3 regions of the Ensifer sp. Root954 genome follow, and region 2 is predicted to be linked to each of the others. Evidence: riboswitches for the same ligand, from Rfam matches in the RefSeq annotation. Region 2 holds a riboswitch; each other region holds the start of a gene.
What was found. A riboswitch is a leader RNA that binds a small molecule or an ion and turns the genes downstream of it on or off. The one in region 2 is predicted to bind cobalamin.
Positions count from the first base shown of each region.

Region 1: it holds a riboswitch for cobalamin, as region 2 does, so the genes downstream of both, bluB (5,6-dimethylbenzimidazole synthase) here and ASE71_RS21965 (DUF1636 family protein) in region 2, are expected to answer to the same signal.
Region 3: it holds a riboswitch for cobalamin, as region 2 does, so the genes downstream of both, ASE71_RS19370 (CbtB domain-containing protein) here and ASE71_RS21965 (DUF1636 family protein) in region 2, are expected to answer to the same signal.

Region 1 covers NZ_LMJM01000027.1:246,453-252,886, forward strand. Annotated here, with positions in the region: gene ASE71_RS23090 (phytanoyl-CoA dioxygenase family protein) at 1-421, shown strand, start outside; gene ASE71_RS23095 (SDR family oxidoreductase) at 510-1,322, shown strand; cobalamin riboswitch at 1,420-1,632, shown strand; gene bluB (5,6-dimethylbenzimidazole synthase) at 1,678-2,373, shown strand; gene ASE71_RS23105 (DUF2865 domain-containing protein) at 2,386-3,456, opposite strand; gene ASE71_RS23110 (acyl-homoserine-lactone synthase) at 3,621-4,265, opposite strand; gene ASE71_RS23115 (helix-turn-helix transcriptional regulator) at 4,406-5,143, opposite strand; gene ASE71_RS23120 (NADP-dependent malic enzyme) at 5,414-6,434, opposite strand, start outside.
Region 2 covers NZ_LMJM01000027.1:9,983-16,416, forward strand. Annotated here, with positions in the region: partial or broken gene ASE71_RS35170 (bifunctional aspartate transaminase/aspartate 4-decarboxylase) at 1-1,404, opposite strand, end outside; gene aspT (aspartate-alanine antiporter) at 1,463-3,151, opposite strand; gene ASE71_RS21960 (RidA family protein) at 3,633-4,109, shown strand; cobalamin riboswitch at 4,287-4,503, shown strand; gene ASE71_RS21965 (DUF1636 family protein) at 4,608-5,021, shown strand; gene ASE71_RS21970 (ABC transporter ATP-binding protein) at 5,044-5,847, shown strand; gene ASE71_RS21975 (ABC transporter substrate-binding protein) at 5,844-6,434, shown strand, end outside.
Region 3 covers NZ_LMJM01000025.1:17,583-24,016, reverse strand. Annotated here, with positions in the region: gene ASE71_RS19385 (DUF1772 domain-containing protein) at 1-38, opposite strand, end outside; gene ASE71_RS19380 (NAD(P)H-binding protein) at 35-865, opposite strand; gene ASE71_RS19375 (TetR/AcrR family transcriptional regulator) at 970-1,662, shown strand; cobalamin riboswitch at 1,661-1,923, shown strand; gene ASE71_RS19370 (CbtB domain-containing protein) at 1,964-2,140, shown strand; gene ASE71_RS19365 (CbtA family protein) at 2,338-3,135, shown strand; gene ASE71_RS19360 ((2Fe-2S)-binding protein) at 3,188-4,036, opposite strand; gene ASE71_RS19355 (glucoamylase family protein) at 4,057-5,403, opposite strand; gene ASE71_RS19350 (DUF1194 domain-containing protein) at 5,551-6,345, shown strand.

The sequences.
Region 1 (6,434 bases), 240 kb from region 2:
ACACCACGTGCAGCTTCCGCTCGAAAAGGGCGACGTTGTCTTCTTCAACCCGGCGCTCTTCCATGCCGCCGGCACCAACCGCTCCCGGGATATCCGCCGCGTGGCCAACCTGCTGCAGGTGTCTTCGGCCTTCGGTCGCGCAATGGAAACCGTTGACCGACTGACCATGAGCGCGACGCTCTATCCGGCCTTGCGGGCCTTGCTGGCGGGCGGGACGCTGACGCAGGCGGAAGCGGCCAACGCGATCTCCTCCTGTGCCGAAGGCTATTCGTTCCCCACCAATCTCGACCGGGATCCGCCACTCGGCGGGTTGGCGCCGAAGACGCAGGCGCAGTTGATGCGCGAGGCGCTCACTGCGGGGACGGGCGAACAAGAGTTTCTCTCGGTGCTGGAGGCGCAGGCGAAGCGCAAGCTGAGCTGACGAGCGAGTTACAATTTGACAGGCTCCCGGTGTGTTTTAGCCGGGAGCCGCAGCCGTTTCAAACGATCATTTCCGAGGGAGGAATTCGATGAGTGGACAATTGCAAGGCAAGATCGCCATCGTCACCGGTGGTACGCAGGGACTGGGCGCGACGATTGCTGGCCTTTTCGCCGAGCGCGGCGCTGAAGGCATCGTCATCTGCGGCCGCAACGCCGCCAAGGGGCGGGCGAAGGCCGAGCAGATCGGCAAGTCAAGCGGTGCGAAAGTTGTCTATGTCGAGGCCGATCTTGAAAAAGTAGAGGACGCCCGCAAGGTGGTCGCCGCTTGCGACGCGGAATTCGGCCGGGTCGATGCGCTGGTCAACGCCGCAGCTATCACCGACCGTGGCACGATCCTCGACACCACGCCCGAACTCTTCGACCGCATGTTCGCGATCAATGTGCGCGCGCCGTTCTTCCTGATGCAGGAGGCGGTGAAGATCATGCGGCGGGAGAAGACCGAGGGCACGATCGTCAACATCGGCTCTATGTCGGCGATGGCCGGCCAGCCGTTCATTGCCGTCTATTGTTCGTCGAAAGGCGCCCTCGAAACGCTGACCAAAAACACGGCTTATGCGCTTCTTCGCAACCGCATTCGCGTCAACGGGCTGAATATCGGCTGGATGGCGTCCGAAGGCGAAGACCGCATCCAGCGCGAGTTTCATGGCGCGGCGGCCGATTGGCTCGAAAAGGCGGCGGCCGGCCAGCCTTTCGGTCGGCTCGTCGATCCGGCCGAAGTGGCGCGGGCCTGCGCCTATCTGTCGTCGGCCGAGTCCGGGCTGATGACCGGATCGGTGATTTGCTTCGATCAGTCGGTCTGGGGCGCCTATGACGGTTCGCCACATCCGGTCGCTCCGCTTTGAGGTGGAGGTAAACGACTAAGCTCGACAGTAGCCGGCGGAAAGTGGCGTGCCATGTCCCGGCCGGGTTGGCGCCGCTTGTCTTTCTCAAACGGCTGTGCACTTAGTGCCGTCGTCAGGTGCCCGCGAAAGCGGGAGAATCGGGAATCCGGTGTCATTCCGGAACGTGCCCAACGCTGTGACGGGGACGATCGCGTCTAAGAGAGCCTTGAATTGATTCAAGGTTTTGCCACTGGATCTTCAAGCGATCTGGGAAGGCGAGGTGATCGGTTGAACCGAAGTCAGAAGACCGGCCTGGCGAGATAGACCGAACCCCGCGTGGACGGCGGGAGGTTTTCGCATTGTTGGGGATCGAACGATGCTGACTGAACCGAAGGGCGGCCTTGCGGCTGCCGGCGCCTTTTCGTTGCCAGAGCGGGAGGCCGTCTACCGTGCCATCGAGACACGTCGCGACGTGCGCGATGAATTCCTGCCCGCGCCATTGCCGGATGATCTGATCTTGCGCCTGCTGGCCGCTGCGCACAGCGCCCCGTCCGTGGGCTTCATGCAGCCGTGGAACTTCGTGCTGGTGCGGGCGGAAGAAACGCGTGAGCGCGTCTGGCATGCGTTTCGCCGCGCCAATGACGAGGCCGCGCTGATGTTCGAGGCGGAACAACAGGCCAAGTACCGTGCGCTGAAGCTGGAAGGCATCCGCAAGGCGCCGCTCAGCATCTGTGTCACCTGCGACCGCACGCGCGGCGGTGCCGTCGTACTCGGGCGCACCCACAATCCGCAGATGGACGTCTATTCCACCGTCTGCGCCGTGCAAAACCTCTGGCTTGCGGCGCGGGCCGAAGGGGTGGGCGTCGGCTGGGTGAGCATTTTCCACGAGGCCGAGATCAAGGCGATTCTCGGCATCCCAGATCATATCGAGATCGTTGCCTGGCTCTGCCTCGGCTATGTCGATCGCCTCTATCAGCAGCCGGAACTCGCCGTGAAGGGCTGGCGCCAGCGCCTGCCGCTCGACGAGCTGGTTTTCGAAGACGGATGGGGACGCAGCAAGGAGAAGGCGTAAGGCCTCGTCCGATCAATTCTGGACCGGCTGATAGGCCGGTCCCTTCGGATGCTTGAGGTCGATGGCGGTTTCTTCCTGCGGCAGGTAGGTCGGGCCGACGACGCGAACCTTGTTCTTCGACGGATCGTAAGGCCGCTCTTCGGCCGGCGCCTTGGCGGTATTGCTCGCCGCTTCCGGCTTCTTGGTCTCGATGACGATGATCGACGACTGGTCGTCACCGATCTTCGTTCCGTTTGCCTTCGGTGTGGTCGAGGCGGTCTGGGGTATCTGGCAGCCGCACTGGCCGGGTTTTCCGACAGCGCGGGTGCGATAGGCAAAGGCGTTGGGCATTTCGGTATAGGGACGGCCGGTCACGGCCGAGACCATCTTGTCGCTCTCTTCCGTGTTGAGGTCGTGAAAATAGAGCTCGGTCTCAGCCCCCGGGCAGCGCGCCCGACAGGCCTGCTCGTCGCGCGGGAAATCGGCCGGCGTCGCATCTGAAGAAACCGGGAAAAAGGCGCCGTCGCAGGTGCGCACGCACATGGTTCTGAGCGTGCCGCTATAGTAGCGCTCCTGCGGCGCGTAGCCGTCTTCGCCTCGGCCGAGCATCGGGCCGTAGGCGTCTTCCGGCGGCAGGTCGGCAACGATGTTGCGGTGGCTTTCCGGCACGTCCGGTTCCACGCTTGCGAACTCCTCGCGGTCGCCATAGCAACCGTTGATCTCCAGCGCGGCGAGGATGCGGCGCCGGCTGTCGTCGCTGCCGCCGGCGACGATCTGCTCGCGCTCGGACTTCAGCATGCGCAGATTGTCTTCCATCTCGGCGATCAGGCTGTTGAGGCCGTAGCAAGTGTCGGGGTCGCCGCCGTCGAAGCCAATGGCGTTGCCGCCACTGCAACCCGCGCGGCGGCGGTCGTTCTTTGCCCGCCGCAGCTCGATATTCTGCCGCGAGATCGCGCTTGCGTAGTCGCGCGCATCGGCATTGCTGGCGACGTAGTCAGGCAGTTGCGCGAGCCGCGCGTTCAGTCGGTCGCAGGCCGTCGATGCCAGTGACGGACCGGCACCGATCAGAACCAGAGGCACAAGGGCCGCAGCGACGTGTTTCATGCGCGTGAACACGGGCGAAAGTCTCTTCCTGTTGCCAGGTCGGCGCCGACCTTCTGCGGGTTGCTGCCAGCGGCATTCCTGTTTCGCCTCCATCATAGAGCTTGTCGGTGATCGTGCAACGACAAGCGACGGTTTGCGTTAACAGCGCAGATCGACTGACGCGCTTAGGCGGCGCGGGCGGTTTCCAGCGACATCGGACGTTCGAGCACGGTACCTTCGATGGCAGCGACCGCCTTCATCCGCGTGAGCAGATCCGGCGTTACTTCCCAAGCGACGGCAACCGCGAAAACGGAGCCGATGCGATGCGGTTCGGCGATACGCTCGCCCGGGCATCCCATGCGCCGGAACATGCGCTCCAGGAACACATCCGTCACCGTGACGATGTGGCTGATGCCGGAAGCAAGGCCCAGCTCGCCGACGCCGCACATCAGTTCGGCGGCCGCGACCGTCACCTGGTTCGAGGCGCGGTCCTGCGAGATCTCGGGCTCGATGCAGAAGCGGCTGGATTCCCAGACCGAAGCGCTGCGGATTTCCGGATTATCGCCGAGCAGGATCGGGAAGGTATCGTCCAGCATGTTTGGGCCGAGTGTCGGCAGGAGGCGAAGCGCGCCGCGCAGCCGGCCGGTATCGGGCGCATAGGACAGGACGTAGAGCGGGTTTGCCTGGTCGTAGTTGTCGATTTCCCAGTCGCCTTCGGTCTGCACGTCCCATTTCAGGAAGTCGTGGAAGACGCGCTTGCGCAACCGGAACATGTCGTCGACGGCCGCCGGGTGTTGTGCGCGGGTCTTTCCGTTCAGGATCCTGATCATCGTTTTCTCCATCCGAGTTTGGGGATGGGGCGATGCTGTCAGGCTCGCGGCGGTTGCGTAACTGTCGCTAGCGACAGTTCAAATGCGCGATATTTGCCACTAGATTTCGAGGGGTTTCGGTGGAGGCGTATTGCCGGGTGTCAAACGGAGGGTATCAGAGCGTGTCGTACGGCCTGTGCCACAGCCTGAGTGTTGGAAACGACATTCAGCTTGCGTCGCGCATTGGTCATGAAGAAGCGCACGGTGCGCTCGGAAATGCCGAGGATCGTGGCGATTTCCCAATAGCTCTTGCCGGCGGCGGCCCAGGTCAGGACCTCGGTCTCGCGGCCGGTCAACCGCATCTCTCGGGTCGAAATGCTGCCGGCCATGGCGCCGTGCTCCAGCATGGCGGCATGGAAGAGATTGGCGGCCAGCTGGAAATCGCGCAGGTGATGGCGGCGATAGGTCGTCCATTCGCCGGCTGTCATGTTGACGTTGATTGCGAGCAACGCCATGCGCCCGGCGGGCGAGGGCAGTGGCAAGGCGACGCCCTCAGTTGATATGCCGATTTCCTGGGCTGCCTGGAACAACGGTTCGCATTCCGGGAAGCGATGCCGCGCCATCGTCCATTCCACCGGCCGCACGCCGCCAAGCGCCAGCTTCAGAATCGGATCGATCCGGTGAAGGCTGCGGGCATGGTAGATCTCGGCAGCGTAGGCGCCGAAGGTGTGATGCAGCCGGCAAACCTTGAGCTCGTCCGCATAGGGCTCGGCTTCGAGATAGAGAAGATGGGCAATGCGGAAGGTTCGACGCATCAATGTGAAGAAATGAGCGGGCTCGACGCAGCCGCCACATTCCAGGATTTCCAGCATGTCGAGGACAGCCTGCTGCTCAGTCATGCCACAACACCGAATCTCGTCCGAGGCCACAGCATGGTTAGAGGTTCACCTTTTGTCCAGCGCAAACTTTCCCGATTGGTGTATAAGACCAATTGCGCACGCCTTGATTGTAGCTGTCGATCGGCCGCGTGACAGGGGCTGATTCGCGGGTGATCTGCAAAACCAGCGATGCCGCGCCTGAAGCAGGCGCGACATCCGGATACGGTTTTGCCGGCGCCGGCATGGCGCCCGAATGCAGCGAAGACCGGTGGCGATCTCCGCGTTGCCATCTCAACCCGGATGGCTGGCTTCGACCACCGCCAGAGCCGCCATGTTGACGACGCCGCGTGAGGTGACGGACGGCGACAGGATATGGGCGGGAAGCGCCGAGCCGAGCAGGATTGGGCCGACATGCAGGCTGTCGGTCATGGTCTTGACGACACCGAGCGTGATGTTGGCGGCATCGAGATTGGGGAAGACCAGGAGGTTGGCTTCGCTCGACAGGCTACTGTCCGGCATGACGCGCTGGCGCAACGCTTCCGAGATCGCCGCATCGCCGTGCATTTCGCCGTCGACCTCGAGATCCGGCGCGAGTTCCCGCACGAGCTGCAGCGCCGTGCGCATCTTGGTGGCGCTCTCCGAATCGCGCGAACCGAAGTTCGAATGCGAGACGAGGGCGGCGCGCGGGGTGATGCCGAAGCGGCGGATTTCCTGTGCCGCCATGACCGTCGTCTGGGCGATCTCTTCGGCGCTCGGGCAGTAGCTCACATAGGTGTCGGTGAAGAAAGTTGCGCCGCGCTGCGAGATCAGCAGGCTCAAGGCCGAGAAATCGAGCACGCCGTCGCGCTTGCCGATGATCTGCGATACGTCGCGCAGGTGCTTGCTGTAGCGTCCTTCGACGCCGCAGATCAACGCATCGGCTTCGCCGCGCTTGACCGAGAGCGCGCCGATGACGGTCGTGTTGGTGCGCACGATCGTGCGGGCGGCTTCCGGGATGACGCCGAGACGACCGACGAGGGCAAAATAGTCCTCGACATAGTCGCGGTAGCGCGGATCGCCTTCGGGGTTGACCACCTCGAAATCGACATCCGGACGGATGCGCAGGCCATAGCGACGCAGGCGCGTCTCGATGATCTGCGGACGGCCGATCAGGATCGGGCGGGCCGTGCCTTCTTCGAGCAACACCTGGGCGGCGCGCAGCACGCGTTCGTCTTCGCCTTCGGCAAAGATAACCCGGTTCTTCTGGGCGTTCTTGGCGGCGGCAAAGACCGGCTTCATGATGAAGCCCGAGCGGAAGACGAAGCGGTTCAGC
Region 2 (6,434 bases):
ATATTTGCGCAGCCAGAACTCGAAGTCGATGATGCCGTAATAGTGGTCGAAATAGATGCCCGGATTGGACTCGACCCCCATGCCCTCGATCAGGTTCCAGAAGCGCTTGGTGCAGATGGCGATGCAGGCCTTCTGGTAAGCCTTCTCGACGTCCATCAGCTCGACCAGGCCGAAGAGCGTCATCATCACCTGCTGGGGCAGCGACAGGCCGGCGGTGTGGTTCAGCGCCACGTCGCGGCTGTCGGCGACGATGCGGTCGATGAACTTCACCTCGCGCGGCTTCGGCGTCATCGCCTTGTAGCGTTTTTCGAGGAGCTTCTGGATCGGTTCACCATGGGCCTTGATCTTCTCGTCGAAGATGTTGTCCTCGGCGACGGCAATGACGCCGAGGCGCCAGCCGGTGCAGCCGAAGTACTTCGAATAGGAGTAGACGCCGATCGTGTTGCGCGGCAGATGCCCAAGCAGCGACTGGAAGCCCGGAACGAAGGTGCCGTAGACGTCGTCCGTCAGCACGATCAGGTCGGGGCGCTTCTTGTTGACGAGGTCGACAAGGCGCTTGATCGAATCCGGATCCATCGCCACGGCGGACGGGTTGCCGGGGTTGACCAGGAACAACGCCTTCACCTTGGGGTTCTCCAGCGCCTTGATGTCTTCGTCGGTGAACTGGAACCGGTCCTCCTGCTCGGCGCTGACGTTGATGGTCTTGAGATCGTAGTCCTCCAGCTCCGGCATTTCGAGATAGGGCGTGAAGATCGGCGTTCCGAGCGCGATCGTGTCGCCGGCGTTAAGCAGGCGGGCGTTCTTCAGTGCCTTGAAGATGTAGCACATGGCGGCGGTGCCGCCTTCGACCGGGTAAAGGTCGAACTTTGCCTTCGGTCGGTGGCCGGCGCACATCGCCCACATCAGGTATTCGTGGGTGATGATCTCGTTGTGGTGCAGCGCCCGATCGGGAACCGGATAGTTGTCGCCGATGATCGAGTCCGTGAGCTCGTGCACGAAGGCGTCCGCATCGAAGCGGAAGGTGGTGATGGCGTAGTTGACGGCGTCGGAAAGCGTCTTTGCCGGCGGGATGCCTTCATCCTCTTCGTCCCAGTCGGCCGTGTTCTGCAGCAGCTTCTTCGTCCACTTTTCGAACCGCGCGTGGGCGCCGTCCTTCGGCGGCATGCCGGCCACACCGGCCTTCGGGTCGTAATAGGCGCGCTTGGCTTCCGTCAGCGCAAACTGGCCGAGCAGGAAGAAGGCTTCGCGAGCGCGTGTCGCCGTCCAGTTCGGGTTGCCGCGGCCGGCATTGAGGAAAGCCTTGGCGGATTTCTGTGAGCTCGACTTGGCGAGCTTGATCAGTTCGTCCTTGATTTCGAACGGGCTGAGATCGGATAGGCTGTCGTAGAAATTTCTGTCCAACATGGTCCACACTCCCTGTGATCTATGCATTTTGAACGATGGTCGGCTTCGCCCGTTCGCCTCAGGCGAGCATGATGACGATGACGAGGCCGAAGATGGTCAGCAGCGTGTTTCCGATGGCGTAGGGCATGCCGTAGCCGAGCGCCGGCACCTTGCTCTTGGCCGCCTCCTGGATCATGCCGAGCGCTGCCGTCGTCGTTCGCACACCGGCGCAGGCGCCAAACAGGATCGCCGGGTGGAACTTGAAGACATAGTGGCCGAGGAGCACCGAAGCGATCATCGGGATCGACGTGGCGACCACGCCCCAGATGAACAGCGAAATGCCGACCTCCTGCAGGCCCGCGACAAAGCCCGGGCCGGCGCCGATCCCGACGACGGCGATGAAGATGTTGAGGCCGAGCGTGTTCATCAGCCACAGCGCCGGTGACGGGATGCGGCCGAAGGCGGGGTAGGTGGTGCGCAGCCAGCCGAGCACGAGGCCCGCCAGAAGCGCGCCGCCGGAGGTCGAAAGGCCGATCGGGATGCCGCCGATCGTGATCGTCAGCGCACCGATCATCGCGCCGATGAAAAGCCCCCAGCCGAGAAAGGCGATGTCGGTCGTCTCGACAGGCCGGTCGGCAAAGCCGAGCGCCTTGATCGCCGCTTCGACATGGCGTTTCGCGCCACCGATGGTGACGATGTCGCCGCGCTCGACCGTCGTCCCGGGCAGCACCGGGATCTCGACCAGCGAGCGGATGATCTTGCGAGCATAGACGCCGCGCGCCCAATCCATGGTGCTGACTTCCGCCAGCGTCTTGCCGGCGAGCGCCTTGCTGGTCACGTAGACATCGAGGACTTCGGCTTCCGCGTTGAGCAGCTCCTTGTCCTCGACCTCGAGCAGCTTGTTGTCGAGGTTTTCGACGAGCAGCGAACGCCGGCCCGAAAAGGCGACGACGTCGCCCGGCTGCAGCACGGTGTTGCCATCGGCCTCGATGATCTGGTCGCCGCGCCGCAGGCGCTCGACGAAGACGCGGATCCCGGGAAGGATGTCCTTCACCGGTTTCCCGGTGAGCCCGCTTGCCGCGTCGACGCGATAGGCCCGGAGGCCGAAGTCGTGATAGGCGCGGGTAATGCCGGGCTCGCTGCTTTCGCTGCCACCGCCGAGCTTGGCCTCGTATTCGCGGCAGGCCGCCGGAAGGTCGATGCCGAGAAGCTTGGGACCGAGCTGGGCGAGGATGATCGCCGAGCCGATCGTGCCCCAGATATAGGTCACCGCATAGGCGATCGGGATCTGGTCGGCAAAGGTCTTGGCCTGCTCCGGCGTCAGCCCGAGCGAATTGATCTGGTCGGTCGCAACCCCGATTGCAGCCGAGATCGTCTGCGAGCCGGCATACATGCCGGCGCCATAGCCGAGCGGCAGCCCGGCAATCAGCGCGCAGAGATAGGGAACGACGAGGCACAGCACCAGCACGGAGAGCGCAAAGGCGATCTGTTTCGGTCCATCGGTGCTCAAGCCCCGCACGAATTGCGGCCCGACGCCGTAGCCGACGGCGAAGAGGAAAATCAAAAACAGGGTGGATTTCAGGTCGCCGGAAACCTGGATACCCAGCTGTCCGATGAGAACGCCCGCAAGCAGCGTGGCGGTGACATTTCCAAGGTTGAACCCCGCGACCTTGATCGGACCGATGAGGAAGCCGATGCCGAGGGCGAGGAAGACGGCGACAGGCGGATAGGTCCGAAGCGTGTCGACGAAGAAATCAATGGGATTCACTGATGCTATTCCCTTCTGAAAGTTGAGTTGCCGTCACTTCATTTCGGGATCTGCGCGGCTAAGTTGAGCTTGTTTCCGAGGCTTGTCGATGCCCAATCTTAATCCCGGCAATTGTCGCTTCGGTCGTCGAAATTCTCAACGGGCATAGGGTTACGTGAGCGTAACGTATGTTACATTTCAGCGTTTTTACTTGGGGTTGGGGATCGAGGCCGCCGCGATGTGTCGGTCGCATTCGATCGCAAGACCGCGGCACTGGCCCGGATCGCGATGGCACTTCAACTCTGGTGTTGTAATTCGTAACGTTATCTCCCAACGTGAGGCATGAGGCGTTTTCTCTTGGTTATGCCTGGAAAAGTTGCTGGGCACGGAACGGCGCGTCTTGCTGCTTGCGATAGGGGCGGCAGAATTTCGAGGGCTTGAGAAAAAAGCGGTGTCGTCTCCGCAAGGCGGCCGGTTCGTAAGGTGACGAGGAGGGGAAGCAATGATGGACGAGGTTATCCGAAGGCTCGGCGCACTTGGCGTTCAGCTCCCGACGCCGCCGAGGCCGCTCGGCGCCTATCGCGCGGTGATCGAGGCGGGTGAGATGCTTCATGTTTCGATGCAGGGGCCATTGCTGGACGGGCGCTTCGTGCATACGGGGCTGCTCGGGCGCGATGTGACCATCGACGAGGGGCGCAAGGCCGCAGAGTTGGCAGTGCTCAACGCGCTGGCGCAGATCCATGAGCATCTCGGCCGTTTCGAGCGTATTCGCCAGATCGTCCGGCTGGAGGGACATGTCGCCTGCACTGAGGATTTCCTGGAGCACCCGAAGGTACTCGACGGTGCTTCCGAGCTTCTGGCGGCCGCCTTTGGCGAAAGGGCTGGCCATGTTCGCTCCGTCTGCGGCGTGCGCAACCTGCCGGGCAACGCCTCTGTCGCGGTGACGCTGACGGCCGAACTCTTGCCGCCGGAGTTCTGAGGTAGCACGGCACGTCTTTTAGCGTGGTCGCTATCGCGGGCGTCGGATTGTGTCCGGCGCCCAATTTTTGGCTTGCGCTACGTAATGTTATTTTATAACAAATCTCGCATGACGAAACGCCGCATGTTGATAGATCCCTCCCGCCTGTGTCGTGCGGTTGTCTCATCCGCCGATTCATGCGAGGAAGGCGTTGATGGTGCTGCGTCCGCGACAATGCGGAAGCGGCTGAAAAGGGAACACGGAACGGACGACCCTGATGGGGCCGAGACCGTGGCTGCCCCCGCAACTGTGAGCGGAAAGCGCATTCACACCATGTCACTGGTCGAAGACCGGGAAGACGTGGATGCGCCACGACCCGCGAGCCAGGAGACCTGCCATCGAACCGATCAACCACAACGGACGGGGTGTTCCGATGGAAAAGAACTGGCTTTCATACGACGGTTTTCCGTCCTCTTGCCGCTTCGCCATCTCTTGCCGTCAGTCCGGCGGAGGGCAGGAATGGCTGAGCCGAATTTCCGACAGCACAAGATAACGGTCTGCACCGATTGCCGCTTCACCGGCGGCCCATGCGTGCCCGGTGCCGAGCTGATCAAGCGGCTCAACCTGAGCATCGCAGCGCTCGGCGCACCGCTCGATCGCGATTTCTCGATCGCCGGAACGGTCTGCATGGCGGCCTGCACGCGGCCCTGCACCATCGCCTTCCAGGCGACGGGGAAGGCGACCTATCTCTTCGGCGACGTCTCGCCGGAAGAGGACATCGACGATCTCGTGCGCTTTGCCACAACCTATGCCGAGCGTGGCGATGGCATGACGCGGGCGGCGGAACGGCCGCGCGGGCTGAAAGGCAAGACGCTTGCCCGCATTCCCGCGGCGATGCTCGTCTCCGAAGATCTTGGCGGGCACTTCCAATGAGGTCGCGCAGAGGAACGAACCCATGAGCTGCAACGCAACGGGTGCAGCCCTCACGGTCGAGGGCCTTCGCTGGGGGCCGCGTTCGGGCCTGACGCTGGTCAACGACATCGGCTTTGCGATCGCGGCCGGCAGCCGGCTTGCGATCCTCGGGCCGAATGGCGCCGGCAAGACCTCGCTTCTGCGCTGCCTCTACCGGGCGGTGCAGCCGAACGCCGGCCGTGTTTCGGTCGATGGCGTCGATCTCTGGTCGATCTCAGCGCGCGAGGCGGCAAGGACAATCGCCGTCGTCTTGCAGGAGATGCCCGGCGATTTTCCCTTCAGCGTGCGCGACGTCGTGATGATGGGACGCATTCCGCGGCGGGAGGGCCTGAGCGGCTGGAACGATTTCGACCGCGAGCGGGTGCAGCATGCGCTCGCGCATCTCGATCTCGCCCATCTTGCCGGTCGCCAGTTCTCGACGCTTTCGGGCGGTGAGAAGCAGCGGGTGCTGATCGCCCGCGCGCTGGCGCAGGAACCGCGCATCATCATCCTCGACGAGCCGACGAACCATCTCGACATCCGCCACCAGCTCGAAATCCTCGAGCTCTTGCAGACGCTGAAGCTGACAATCGTCTCGACGCTGCACGACATCAACCTCGCCGCCGAGTTTGCGACAGATGTCGCGATCTTGACCGCCGGGCGGCTGACGGCCTTCGGCCCGCCCGAAGAGGTGCTCAGCCCCAGCGAGCTTTCGGCCGCCTTCGGCGTCACCGCCACCGTTCACAATGCCGCTGCCGGCGGCGCCCGCTTTTCCTTTTCACTTCCTCGACAGGGATCGATTTCATGAAGATCAATATTGCCCCATTTTCCCTTCTTTTCGTGCTTGCCGCCGCCACGCCGGCGCTCGCCTATCCGGTCACCGTCAAGAGCTGCAACCGCGAGGTGACCTTCGACGCGGCGCCGAAGCGCGCGATCGCCAACGACGTCAACCTGGTGGAGATGATGCTGGCGCTGAGGCTCCAGGACCGCATGGTCGGCTATACCGGCGTTTCCGGCTGGAAGACGCTGGACGAGAAGCTGCGCGAAGGCGTCAAGGAACTGCCGGAGCTTTCGGAGAAATATCCGATCAAGGAAGTGCTGCTCAACGCCGATGCCGATTTCCTCTTTGCCGGCTGGAACTACGGCATGAAGGTCGGCGGCGAGGTCACGCCCGAGACATTGGCGCCCTTCAAGATCGGCGTCTACGAGCTGACCGAATCCTGCATCCACGTGATGGCCAAGCAGAAGCCTGATATGAACGACATGTTCGTCGATCTTCTCAATCTCGGCCGCATCTTCGGCGTCGAGGATCGCGCCGAGACGCTGGTTGACGGCTATCGCCGCCAGCTTGCCGAAATCACCAAGGCGACCGCCGGCAAGGCTAACCCGACGCGG
Region 3 (6,434 bases), on a different contig from region 2:
GCGGCGGCAAACGCCAGAGCGGGGATCAGCGGGATCATGCGGCAAGACTCCAAACACCAGTTGCTGCGGTTTCCCGGGCGTAATCGGCAAAGTCGCGCGGACGCCGCCCAAGCACGCGCTCGACATCGGACGTCATGCTGGAATTGCGTCCGTCGAGCACCGAGGTGAAGAGATAGCGGATGAGTTCGACATAGTCATCCGGCACGCCGTCCGCCTTGAGATGCGCTGCGAAGTCGGAAACCGGAATGGCCTGATAAGAGATCCGACGGTTGGCGGCCGCGGCGATCTCGGCGACGGCCTGGGCAAAGGTCATCAGGCGCGGGCCGGTCAAGGCATAGACCTTGCCGATATGCGCATCGTCCAGAAGGGCCTCAACCGCCACGTCGGCAATGTCGTCGCAACTGACGAAGGGCTCGGTGACCTCGTCCACCGGCAGGAAGACCGAACCACTCACCACGCCGTCGGCCAGGAAACCTTCGTCGAAATTCTCGAAGAACCAGCTGCCCCGGATGACCGTCCAGTCGGCGCCGGAGGCCTGCAGCGCACGCTCGGAGGCTTCCGCCTCGTCCTCGCCGCGGCCCGACAGGAGCACCAACCGTTTGATGCCGGAGCGAACGGCAAGGCTCGAGAACTTGGCGATGACGTCGACGGCGCCCGGCACCGCCAGATCGGGCTGGTAGCAGACATAGATGCGATCGACATTTTCAAGGGCGGGCGTCCAGGTCGCCTCATCCGTCCAATCGAAGGAAGGCGACGCCGAACGGGCGCCGATGCGGACCGCTATGCCCCGCTCCCGAAGGCGATCGGCCACCCGCCGCCCCGTCTTGCCGGTACCGCCCAAAACCAGTGTGACTTTCTGAGACATCGTTTCCTCCTGAGGTTCCACCAACAAACATGAGTATCTCTCACATTTGCAAATGTGATAAATCCTCGTATTTTAGGAGTCAAGTCAAAATGTGAGCATTACTCATGATTCCAGATGCAAGTCCCGCCACGCTTCCCGCCGACGACGAGCCTGCGCTGCGCCGGACGCCGAGCCAGAAGCGCAGCCGCGAGCGCGTCGAGCAGATCCTTGCCTGCGCGACGGCGCTCATCCAGGAGAAGGGCAGCGACGCCATGCGCATGAGCGAAGTCGCTGAAAAGGCGGGGATTTCGATCGGCTCGCTGTATCAGTACTTTCCCGACAAGGCGGCAATCGTGCGCACGCTGGCCGAGCGCTACAATGCGGTCTGCAACGAGTGCATCGCGGCCGAACTGGCCAAGGTCACGTCGATAGCCGAACTGCGCGACGCCTTCTCGCTGCTGTTCGACATCTACTACGACATGTTCCTCGCCGAGCCGGTCATGCGCGACATCTGGTCGGCGATGCAGGCCGACAAGGCGCTGCGCGAGATCGATCTTGCGCAAAGCCGCGCCGGCGGAAAGCTGCTTGCCGATGTCTGGGCCCGCCTTGTGCCGGAGACACCGCGCGAAGAGATCGACAGCGCCGCCTTCCTGATCATGCATCTCGGCGACTGCACCATGCGACTTGCAGTCTCGGTCGACCGGGCCGAGGGTGACCAGATCGTCGAAGCCTACAAACGCATGACCATCAAGGATTTTGTCGCGGATGGACCGCGCGGCGGCGCGCACTCAATTGACAACTCCATGACACAATCCTAATCATCTGGGATCGATTGGTTCCCGGGACGCGAACGTGTTTCGGGAGTAAACGGGAATGTGACGGATGGACCCAAGCTGGGCATTCAAATCACGGCCGACCCCGCGACTGTAGAGCGACGTCGATCCACCGTTCCGGAGCGATCCGGAAGAAGCCACTGGCAAGACCGCGAGAGGGCGGCCGAGCTGGGAAGGCGAGGCAGATCGAGGGCATCGAGCCCAACGCCGTGAGCCAGGAAACCTGCCACTCGATACGGGCATAGGGCCCAACCGGGAATTTCCCGATGCCATCACGGAGGTTGTCATGGCTACGTCTACCATTTCGAGCACCCCGCTCTCCCTCAGCGATCGTCTGACCGCTGGCGTCATCGCGCTCTTCATCGGCGCATTCCTCGTCTTTGGCGCCGGCCTTGCCAACTCGGCAGTGCTGCACGACACGGCGCACGACACCCGCCACTCCTACGGCTTCCCCTGCCACTGACCGATGCGCCGGAACGTGAACAACGTTCCGCATCGAACAATCTGCGGACCTGAACGCATCCGGCCCGAGCCGGATGGAGGCCTGCGTGCATCCCGGTTTTTCCGGCGCGCGAAGGCCATCCGCAGCATAGGGAAAATGGGAAGGCTCAAGGACCACGCCACAGGGCGTGGCTTTTGTCGTTATCGAGGGATTTCAAGATGATTGTCAGAACGCTTCTGGCCGCGATCGTGGCTGGATTGATTGCCGGTGTCTTCATGACCGGCGCCCAGGAACTGCGCGTCACACCGCTGATCCTGCATGCAGAAGAATTCGAAGGCGAGGCACCGGCCGCTACCGAACAGCCCGCCGCCCAGCCGGGTGCGGCACAGCCGGCCGCAGAAAACCACGACCAGCATTCGTCGCTCAAAGCCGTGTCGCCGTTCGGCGCTTTCCTCGACGCTTTGTCGCCGATCACCCCGGCCTATGCCCATGAGGGCGAGCATGAGGAAGGCGGCATCATGTTCGGCATGAGCCGCTTCTCCGGCACGCTGATGGCGAACCTCGTCACAGGTTCCGGCTTCGGCCTGCTGCTCGCCGGCGTCAGCCTGGTGATCGGCTACCCGATCACGCTCAGGAACGGCGCGCTGTGGGGCGCCTGCGGCTGGCTTGCCGTGCACATGCTGCCGGCGATCGGTCTGCCGCCGGAACTGCCGGGCTTTCCGGCAGCCGAACTCGGCGACCGCCAGACCTGGTGGCTGGTGACCGTGGCGCTCTCCGCCGTCGGCCTCTATCTCGTCGTCCTGCGCGAGGAGATCGTCTCCAAGGTCGCAGGCCTGGTGGCGATCGCAGCACCCCATGTCTACGGGGCGCCGCAGCCGCTCGATATCACCAGCAACGTTCCGGCCGTGCTCGGCGCCGAGTTTGCGGTTGCCGCACTCGCCACCACGCTTGCCTTCTGGATCGTGCTCGGCGTCGTCTCCGGCTTCATCAACGAGCGCTTCGTCAAGGCACAGTGATCACTGATCACAGATCACAGATCACAGATCGTCAGCAAAGCGACGGCGGGGTTCAGGTCCCGCCGTTTTGCATGAGATGCGCCGCCAGCCGCGCGCGGCGATCTTCCGGCTCCAGCAGCACGCAAGAGTCGCAGAAACTGCCCCCTTCCGTCTTGAAGTAGAGACAGCAGCCGCAACGGATCCGATACTGGCGCGACAGCTCAGCGCCGCTTGCCGGATCGAGAGCCGCGATCTGCTCGTAGCAGAGCTCCTCTGAGTAGAGCCGCGAACCCGGTCGTTTGACGATCGCCAGCGCCTCGGCCATGCCGCGCGCCTCGTCGCCGATCGCGCGGCCGATTTCCAGGAACGCGCCGGCCAGGGCATCGGCCGCGAGCCGCCATTGCGCCCCGCTCGACAGCCCTGCTCGCGCTTTCAGAACCGCAACGACGGGTGCCAGATGGGCGATGAAGCCCTGTTCGAATGCGCTGGCACCTTCGCCACCCTGGCGCTCCGTCGCCGGCGGATGCAGGCGAAAATGATAGCGCTTGCCCGCGATTTCGACGCCACGGTGAAGCCGCGTCCAATCCTCGAAACGAATGCCGGCCACCTCCGCCTGCAACCCGGCGCCGAGATGGAACGCGCCAAGGACCACGCTCAGCTGGCGGCTATAGAAGGCGATCAGATGCGCCGCCCGGACCCGGTCGGTCATGCCGACCCCAAAGAAATCCTGATAGGCGAGCCCCGCCTCGAGGCCAGCGCTGCCCGCAGCCCAGAAGTCGCCCGGCGCGCTGAAATCACTGGCCGCCGGCCCGAGCGAGACGGCAGCCTCGGGAAACTGGGCACGCGGATGGTCGGCGACGGCCAGCGCCTGCGGCGCAAACGCCGCGGTCTCCGCTGTCGGCCGGTGGTCGTTCAAGCGCATGCCGTCTCCGTCGTCCGTTCTCATCCTCTGGCGCGGGATGCGGGCGGATTACCACACGCGCCTTCCCCCTCCTGCAGCCAGCCACCGTCGAAGCCCGCCCGCTCAAGGCCGAGGCGGATCGCCGGCATGCTGCGCATCAGCGCCCAGCTAAGGCCGCTTTGCCAGTTCTCGATCATCATGACAACGAGGCCCTGGTCAAGACCGACGACCCGCGCATCGATCCAGCCCTCCGGGCCTGCGCCGGCGGCCAGGCTCGGGTTAAAGCCGCCAGGAAAGCGCCCTTCGCTCAAAAGTCCCGGATAACTGTCTGCCATATGCACCAGGGAGGCCCGCGCCGCATCCGGCTCGAACGGCAGGCAGGCAAGCGGCGCCCAGGGCACGAGCGTGCCGTCATCAAGGCCGTAGGGTGCGCCGCGGTTCACATAGCCGAAAAGCCGCTGCTGGCGCCCATCCGCAAGCCGCAGCCGGCCGCGCGGCGCATGGCAGGCGCTCAGGCCCCACAGGTGCTCGCCATATCCGGCGAAACCGCCGGGATTGGAGCGCGCATGGTCCCGCTGCAAGGCGATGGCGCGTCGGGTATTCTCGAAATAGTCCGTCCCCCGCTCCCGCATCGGCCGGTCGGAAAGCCCGCGCAGATCGAGCCAGGCCTGCGGAAAGAGATGGATGAAGAGTGGCGCCGCATGCAGATGCGGCCGGCCGTCGACGGGAATCCAGTCATGGCCCTCGGCAAAGGCCGCATAGTGCTCCGGTTCGATCGAATGGTCGGGCGCGCCGAGTGCCAGCACATAGAGCAGCAGCGCTTCGCTGTAACCCCGCCAGCGATGCTTCAAGAACCGCCCCGGCGGCCGCCAGCCCATCGTCAGCGTGTCGCCCCGATTGAGCGCCCAGCGCCAGTCCACCCGCGCATAGAGCCGATCGGCAAGAGCGCGGATCTCGCATTCGTCCGCATCCCTACCGGAAAAATATGCAGAGGCGGTCAGGCAGCCGGCGATCAGCAGCGCCGTATCGACGGTCGAAAGCTCGCTCTGCCAGGTACGCTCGCCGGTCCGCATGTCGAGGAAGTGATGGTAGAAGCCGCGATAGCCGGTCGCCTGCCGGTGGCGGGACTGCGGGCTTTGGACAAGGAAGCGCAGCGTCGTCGCCACCCGCCGCGCGGCATCGCTGCGCGAAAGCCAGCCGCGCTCGACGCCGATCGGATAGCAGGAAAGGCCGAAGCCGGTCGCAGCGATGCTCGCCGGCGCGCCCGGCAACGCGGTGTCGGCGATCAGTCCGGTGACCGGATCCGAATGTTCGAGGAAATACCCGAACGCCGTCTGCTGCAATCGATCGATCTGAAATCGCTCAGTATTTTCCGTACGCTGCGGCATTTCGCCTTTCCTGTCCGACATCCGGCCTCATGCAGGACCCGGCAAAATCACTCTTTAGTGAAGGCCAACTACACCCAAACGGTCGCCGAAATCCAATCTTGTGTTACAGTCTTCTAATCTGACCGCGCGCAATGACTGGTTGAAGCGATGTTGAGCGTGTTGGCGTTACTCCTTTCATTGAGTGGTGGCCCGAGCCCATCGACCGCCGAGGCGACGAATGTCGACGTCGAACTGATCCTGGCGGTCGACATGTCCGGATCGATGGATCTCGACGAGGCCCGCATCCAGCGGGCCGGCTATGTCGAGGCACTCCGGCATCGCGACTTCCTTGATGCGGTCGAAAGCGGCCAGCTGGGCAAGATCGCCATCGGCTATTTCGAATGGGCCGGAACGGTGAACGAGTCCTCCGTTGTCGCCTGGAAGGTCATCGACAATGCCGCCGACGCCGACGCCTTCGCCAAGCTGATCGAAGCGCGGCCGGTCGGCACACGCCGCGGCACCTCCATCTCCAACGCCATCACCTATGGCACGGCGCTGATCGATTCCAACGCGTTCAGCGGCGTGCGTAGGGTCATCGACATCTCCGGCGACGGGCCGAACAACATCGGCCCGCCGGTGCTTCCAGCCCGCGAGATCGCGATCACGCGCGGCATCACCATCAACGGGCTTGCCATCCTCATCCGCCCGTCGGTTTCGACCGGCCCGCTTGACCAATACTATGCCGAATGTGTCATCGGCGGCCCCGGCTCCTTCGTGCTGCCGGTGCACGAGCCCGAAGATTTCTCCATCGCGATCCGCCAGAAACTGGTGCTCGAAGTCAGCGGCCTGCCACCGCCGCCGACCATACGCTATGTCGATGCCTTCCCGGCGCCCGATTGCCTGATCGGCGAGAAATTGCGGCCGGGCTTCCTCGACCGGGTCTATCCGGAGCTCGACAAGTAGCCTCGCTAGACCGGACGATGCCCCCGCAACCTTTGCGCGTCAGATTGTCGTTTCCCTTCGCTTCGTCCGACGATAAGATGGCGCGTTGC